DNA from 3 places in the Micromonospora sp. NPDC005163 genome. Region 3 is predicted to be linked to each of the others. Evidence: riboswitches for the same ligand, from Rfam matches in the RefSeq annotation. Region 3 holds a riboswitch; each other region holds the start of a gene.
What was found. A riboswitch is a leader RNA that binds a small molecule or an ion and turns the genes downstream of it on or off. The one in region 3 is predicted to bind cobalamin.

Region 1: it holds a riboswitch for cobalamin, as region 3 does, so the genes downstream of both, cobO (cob(I)yrinic acid a,c-diamide adenosyltransferase) here and ACWD6N_RS10050 (acyl-CoA thioesterase) in region 3, are expected to answer to the same signal.
Region 2: it holds a riboswitch for cobalamin, as region 3 does, so the genes downstream of both, ACWD6N_RS20465 (ribonucleoside-diphosphate reductase subunit alpha) here and ACWD6N_RS10050 (acyl-CoA thioesterase) in region 3, are expected to answer to the same signal.

What each region holds. Positions count from the first base shown of each region.
Region 1 covers NZ_JBSFYP010000049.1:39,887-42,142, reverse strand. The annotation lists gene ACWD6N_RS27190 (fluoride efflux transporter FluC) at 1-226, shown strand, start outside; gene crcB (fluoride efflux transporter CrcB) at 223-585, shown strand; gene cobO (cob(I)yrinic acid a,c-diamide adenosyltransferase) at 680-1,291, opposite strand; cobalamin riboswitch at 1,418-1,594, opposite strand; gene ACWD6N_RS27175 (hypothetical protein) at 1,870-2,205, opposite strand.
Region 2 covers NZ_JBSFYP010000028.1:89,289-91,544, forward strand. The annotation lists gene ACWD6N_RS20465 (ribonucleoside-diphosphate reductase subunit alpha) at 1-1,335, opposite strand, end outside; cobalamin riboswitch at 1,537-1,752, opposite strand; gene ACWD6N_RS20470 (GH92 family glycosyl hydrolase) at 1,930-2,256, opposite strand, start outside.
Region 3 covers NZ_JBSFYP010000010.1:51,887-54,142, forward strand. The annotation lists cobalamin riboswitch at 367-580, shown strand; gene ACWD6N_RS10050 (acyl-CoA thioesterase) at 778-1,224, shown strand; gene ACWD6N_RS10055 (LysE family translocator) at 1,228-1,854, shown strand; gene ACWD6N_RS10060 (DUF2306 domain-containing protein) at 1,917-2,256, opposite strand, start outside.

The DNA.
Region 1 (2,256 bases), on a different contig from region 3:
ACCGCTGGTCCGCCCGTTCCTCGGGGTCGGGGTGCTCGGCGGGTTCACCACCTTCTCCACCTACGCCGTGGACGTGCAGCAGGCGGTGGTCGCGGGCGCCCCGGTCACCGCGCTGGCGTACCTGGCCGCGACGGTGCTCGGCGCCCTGGTCGCGGTGTGGCTGGGTGACGCCGCCGCCGCTCGACTGCTCGACCGGGACCGCGACGACGGGCGGGCCGTCCGGTGACCGTGCTGCTCATCGTGCTCGGGGCGGCCGTCGGCGCGCCGCTGCGCTACCTCACCGACCGGGCCGTGCAGGCCCGGCACCACTCGGCGTTCCCGTGGGGGACGTTGACCGTCAACGTGTTCGGATCGCTGCTGCTCGGCGTACTCGTCGGGCTGCCGGCCGGCCCGGCGGTCAGCGCGCTGCTCGGCACCGGCTTCTGCGGCGCGCTGACCACCTACTCCACCTTCAGCTACGAGACGCTGCGGCTGACAAGGACCGGCAACCGGCTCCTCGCGCTGGCCAACGTGCTGGGCAGTGTGACCGCCGGGCTCGCCGCCGCGACCGTCGGCTACGTCCTCGCCCGGGCCCTGACCGGCTGACCCGTTCCCGGCCAGCGGAGACCGCTGCGGCCGTCCGGGCCGGCGCGGTCGTCGCCCATCGGGCGGGGCAGCGGCCACGACTCGGCGGCGGCGCTCACCACTCGATGCCCTTCTGGCCCTTCTGGCCGGCGTCCATCGGGTGCTTGACCTTGGTCAGCTCGGCCACCAGGTCGGCGGCGGCCACCAGGCGCGGGTCGGCGTCCCGGCCGGTGATGACCACGTGTTGGAAGCCGGGACGGTCGGCCAGGGTGGCCACCACCTCGTCGACGTCCACCCAGCCCCACGTCATCGGGTAGGTGAACTCGTCCAGCACATACAGCCCGTAGCGCTCGGCGGCCAGGTCGCGTTGGATCTGCCGCCAACCCTCCAGGGCGTCCGCGGCGTGATCGGCGTCGCCGCCACGCTGGATCCAGGACCAGCCCTCGCCCATCTTGTGCCACGCCACCGGCGCGCCGTGACCGGTGCGCTCGTGCACCTCGCCGAGGGCCCGGAAGGCGTTCTCCTCCCCCACCCGCCACTTGGCGCTCTTGACGAACTGGAACACCCCGACCGGCAGGCCGGCTGCCCACGCCCGCAGCGCCAGCCCGAAGGCGGCGGTGGACTTTCCCTTCATCTGTCCGGTGTGGACCATCAGCAGCGGCCGGTGACGTCGCTGCCGGGTGGTCAAACCGTCGGCGGGCACCGTGCTCGGCTTTCCCTGCGGCATCAGGCGGTACGACCGGGGCCGGGTGCGGCGGTGGGTGCGGCGGAGCGCCCGCCGAGCGGATCATGACGGTGTCCGTCAATGAAAGAGACGCCGTGCGTCATCGGGTCCTCCTCGGGTGTCCACGCCCTGGGGTACATCCCGACGGCCGAAGTATCCTGGCTTCCGAATCGACGCTCTCCCCCGGCCTTCCAACCGCAGACACGCGGCCGTGACTCACGAGGGGGGATCGCTCCCCGGTGACAGTGGCGGGACCGCGTCGGAATCACACCGACTTCCTTCACTGCCGTCAGGCCGCGAATGCTGCCACACCCGTCCGTCGCCGGTCAACGCCGACCCCGGCCTGGCCAGGCGAATGACTCTCATCGATATCTGGCGGTTGAGGCGTGCTCGGACGCCGCATCGGAACGCCCCGGGTCAATGCGACGCGTCCTTTGCTCTGCTTCAGCCAGCGCAACAGTGACGACGCCTTTTCGTTGCGCCCGGGTAAGCAGAGCAAAGGGTGCGCACACGTCCTCTGGCCTGCCCCGATCGCCCGGTGGGACGGCGGCTCACGGCCACCTCGACGGACGCGGCCACGCTCACCGGGCGTGGCGTTCCGGGTGGGCACGGCTCCAGGTGCGCATCCGTTCCGGGTAGCCGGTGCGGGCCGCCTCGTACAGCGGCACCGCGTGCTTGCGGGCGATGGCGCCCGCCGCACGCGGGGTGCCAGTACGGCGACGGATCCACTCGCCGTCGTGTGCGATCGCCACCACCGTGGTGTCGGTGGCGGTGGTCTCCGGCTCCAGGTAGAACTCCACCCCCCGCCGGCTGGCGATGAACGCCTCGAGCGCGGCGAGGTCGTCCCGGGTCGCCTCCCGGTCCAGCTTCGTGGGGGTCGCCTCGGCGCCCCGGGCCCGCCGACTGAACCAGCCCATGACCGACCCCTCTCCTCGACGCCCATCCAGTGCACCACCGTTTCCTGGCAA
Region 2 (2,256 bases), on a different contig from region 3:
GTTCACCGAGCCGAGGTTGCACACCGCGGTCTCGGCGTCGCTGGACACCTCGATGATCTCGGTGCAGAGGTTGGACAGGTGCACCACGTTGCCCGGTTCGGCGGTCTGGTTGCACAGCCGGTTGGCGGCGTCCTTGAAGGTCATCCACCCGTTGCCGGTCTGCGCCAGGGTGCGCATCATCTTCCCGTACAGCTCCCGCGCCGGGACCTGCCGCACGTAGCGGCCCTGCGCCTCGGCCTCCCGGTACGCGACGTCGAACCGCTCGCCCCACAGGTCGGGCAGTTCCGGCACCTCGTTCGGGTCGAACAGCGACCACACCTCGTCGGCCTCGACCCGGCGCATGAACTCGTCGGGGATCCAGTTGGCCAGGTTGAGGTTGTGGGTGCGCCGGGCGTCCTCGCCGGTGTTGTCCCGCAGTTGCAGGAACTCCTCGATGTCCGGGTGCCACGGCTCCAGGTAGACACACGCCGCGCCCTTGCGCCGGCCGCCCTGGTTGACCGCGGCGACGCTCGCGTCCAGCGTGCGCAGCCACGGCACGATCCCATTGGACTGCCCGTTCGTGCCGCGGATCAGCGCGCCCCGGGACCGGACCCGGGAGTACGCGATGCCGATGCCGCCGGCGAACTTGGACAGGTTGGCGACCTGCGCGTACCGCTGGTAGATCGAGTCCAGCTCGTCGCGCGGGGAGTCGACCAGGTAGCAGGAGGACATCTGGGTGTGCCGGGTGCCGGAGTTGAACAGCGTCGGCGAACTGGGCAGGTAGGCCAGGCTGGACATCAGCCGGTAGAAGTCGACCGCCTCGTCCGGCGTACGGGACAGCCCGCAGGCCACCCGCAGCAGCCAGTACTGCGGCGTCTCCAGCACCAGCCGGCTGGTCGGGTGGCGCAGCAGGTACCGGTCGTACACCGTGCGCAGGCCGAAGTACTCGAACCGCAGGTCGCCGTCCGGGTCGACGGCGTCGTCGAGCGTCCGGCCGTGCGCGGCGACGAAGGCGGCGGTCTCGTCTCCGATCAGTCCCTCGGCATGGCCCATCCGGATCGCCGTGCTGAACGAGGTGATGCCCTGCCGGTGCACCTCCTTGTCGACGTAGCCGGCCAGAAGCCGGGCGGCCAGCCGCGAGTACTGCGGCTCCTCGCCGATCATCTCGGCCGCGGTCTGGATGGACAGCCGGTCCAGCTCCGCGGTGGTCGCGCCGTCGTAGAGGCCGCTGATCGTCCGGGTCGCCACCCGCAGCGGGTCGACGTCGGTCAGGTCGTCGGTCCACCGCTCGACCGCGCGGACGATCTTGTTGACGTCCACCGGTTCGCTGGCGCCGTCGCGCTTGCGGACGTGCATCTGCGTCCGCCGCCGGCCCGGCAGGTCGGTGTCGCCGCCGGTCGGGACCACCTGGGTGACTGTCACCACTCACTCCTCGCGAGTTCGAGACCTGATGGCCCTCGGACGCGAGGAGACAGACACCGGCGGACGCCACGCCGGGCGTGGGTCAGGGGGCGTCGGCCGTCCCACGCGGCGTCGGGCCGCCGCCCACCCGGGTGCGGGTGCACGGCGCGCTGGCAGGTCTTCGGACTCGTGGGCACGACCGGGCTCGCCGGTCTCCTACTGGCCGTCGCTTCCCAGGCCGCTTGGCGGCCCAGTGCTGATGACGGCGGTCGTTCCCACTCACCGCTGCGGGGCAGTCCCGGAATTCCACCGGGTTCCCTCTTGCCTCGACCACTGCAGACGAGCGGCCGAACCAGCTGCGTCGACACCATATATAGGGACGACGCCGTTGTCACACCCCACATCTCGGGTATCGGCGTGTCGGCGGTCGAGTCAGTGACGACGGTCACCGGCCCGGACGCCCCCGCCGGGCGGGGTCATGGTCGACGCTAGCAGCGCGCGGGGCGGGCCGTGATCCGCCCCGCCCCGCGCGCTACCGCTACCGCCGACTCAGTTCGTGACGGTGAAGGGCAGCGCGACCCGCGTCACCGACTCGGCCCCCGCCAGCGTGATCACGGTCGAGCCGGCCTTCGCCGCCCCGGGGACGCTGACCGTCGCACCGGCGATGACACCGTCACCATTCGCGCGCACGGTGCTGACCGCGAGGCCGTCACCGAAGCTGACCGTGACCGCCTCGTTCGGAGCGAACCCGGCGCCGTCGACCGTGATCGACGTACCGTGCGGTCCCGCGGTGGTCGTCAGCGCCGCCTGCGGATCGTAGGTCGGCTTCTCCTGCTGACCGGTCACCTGGACGGTGGCCGTCGCCGGCGTCCGGGA
Region 3 (2,256 bases):
GTCCGGTGCCGCCGGCGTCAAGGGCTACGACATCCGCGGCCAAACAATACGACGGGTTGTAGTAGGTGTTCGGGTGAGCGTACGGGACGCCTTTCGCGGCCCCCGGTCACCGGTACGCGCGAATGGTGTCGCTGGATCAACCCGGTGCCGGTCAGCGACACCTCGAATGGCCTGGTCGCTGCCCGGGTCTGCGCCGGTGGCGGCGCGGCCGCGGCGTACGCGCCAGGTACGTGGTGGTCGACGCCCAGGACGAGGGGCAGTTGCGTGCGGTCAAAGAAGACCACGAATTTGAATATCTTCATCATGTGGATGACGACGCCCGCTCTGCCTCGCGGTCGCGTTGGTTGGGCTGCGTCGCGGACCCGCTATGCTCCTGACGGCGCTGGTTCGCCCGGTCGTGACTGGCTGGGCGTCGTAAGAGGGAACCCGGTGTGAGTCCGGGACTGCCCCGCAGCGGTGAGTGGGAACGACCGCCGTCATCAGCACTGGGCCAGAGGCCTGGGAAGCGACGGCCAGTAGGAGACCGGCGCAGCCGGCCATGCCCGCGAGTCCGAAGACCTGCCCGTGCCGCGTACACAACCGTGTGCGCTGCCGTCGGCCTCGCGGGTGGGCTGGGCGGGTGACGTGCCGCGCGCGCTGTGCGTGGGTGCGTGCTCGTCAGCGTGTGTCCGCGTTCCGACGGTGTGGTTTCCCGAGGGACGGACTACCGCTGTGCACGACACCGCCACGATCGCCGGCCGAGCGCCGTCGGCGTCACACCTGACCCTGTCGCAGATCATGGATCAGCACCACACCAACCTCATGGGTACGGTGCACGGTGGCCGGATCCTCAACCTCATCGACTCCGTCGCCGGGGTGGTCGCCGCCCGCCATTCCGACGGACCGGCCGTCACCGCCGCCATCGACGAGACCGCGTTTCTCCGGGCGGTCCGGGTTGGCGACGTGGTCCATGTGGACGCTCGCATCACGTGGGCCGGGCGCAGCTCGATGGAGGTTGCGGTCAAGGTGACCGCTGACCGGTGGGACCGGGCGGTGCCGCCCACCGACGTGGCCACCGCGCACCTGGTGATGGTCGCCATCGATGACAACGGCCAGCCGCGTACGGTGCCGCCGCTGCTGCCGGAAACCGACGGAGACCGGCGCCGGTACCGAGAGGCGGAGATCCGCCGGGAGCACCGGTTGACTCTGAGGCGGGCGCTGCTTGACGGCGCCGGGGAGGGCTGAGACGTGCTCGGCCTCTCCGTGCCGGCATTGGCCGGCTACCTGGCCGCGATCGTCGTCCTCATGGTGACTCCCGGCCCGGACATGATGTTCGTGCTGGCCAACGCCACCCGCTACGGCACTCGCGCCGGGGTGGTGGCCGCGCTCGGCGTCGCCGCGGGGGAGGCGGTGCATGTGGCGGCGGTCGTCTGCGGTCTCGCCGCGGTGATCTCAGCCTCGCCGGTGCTGTTCACGGCAATCCGCTGGCTTGGCGCGGCATACCTGATCATCCTCGCGGTGCAGGCCCTGCGTGGCGCCGGCACTTCGGCTTCCGATGCGTCGCAGCCCGGTGGTCGTGCCGGGCGCGCCTTCCTGCGTGGACTGGTCACCAACCTGCTCAACCCCAAGATGATTTTGTTCAGCGTGGCGTTCCTGCCCCAGTTCGTCGATCCGGCGGCGGGCAACACCACCGCCCAGCTGGTGCTCCTTGGCGCGCTGTTCGTCACGGTGCAGCTCACGGTCGACATCGCCTTGGGCGCGGGCGCCGGGCGACTCGCCGGCCGCCTCGCCGACGGCCGCTGGCCGCGGCGGATCAACCGAGTCTGCGCGGTCGCGTTCGTCGCGCTCGGACTACGACTGGCGGTCGGCTCGTAGCGGCGGCAGCCAAGTGGCCGGCGGATTCGGCTCGTCGTCCCCGGGGTCGCCGTCGGACGATGTCATCGGGCAGCAGCACGCGGCTGACGAGCCGGTCGAGACGACGTTGCGCGGGCCGGACGACGCAGGTACCACTCGGCCACGGCAAGGTTGATCAACCAACCGGCGAGCACCAGGCCGGCGCGAACGTTCCCATCGGGCTGTTCGCCGGTCGCGACAAGGTACGGCGCGTGCGTGAACGCCTGGGTGCCGGCGCCGAGGCCGATCGCGTAGCCGCGCACCATCCAGCGGCGGTGCTGGGCGAAGTGCCGGCGTAGCGCGGCGGCGAGGCCGAGCAGGATCGAGCCGGCCATGGCCGAGCCGAAGACGAGCCGCATGCCGGCGAGCACGTCGTTGTCATGG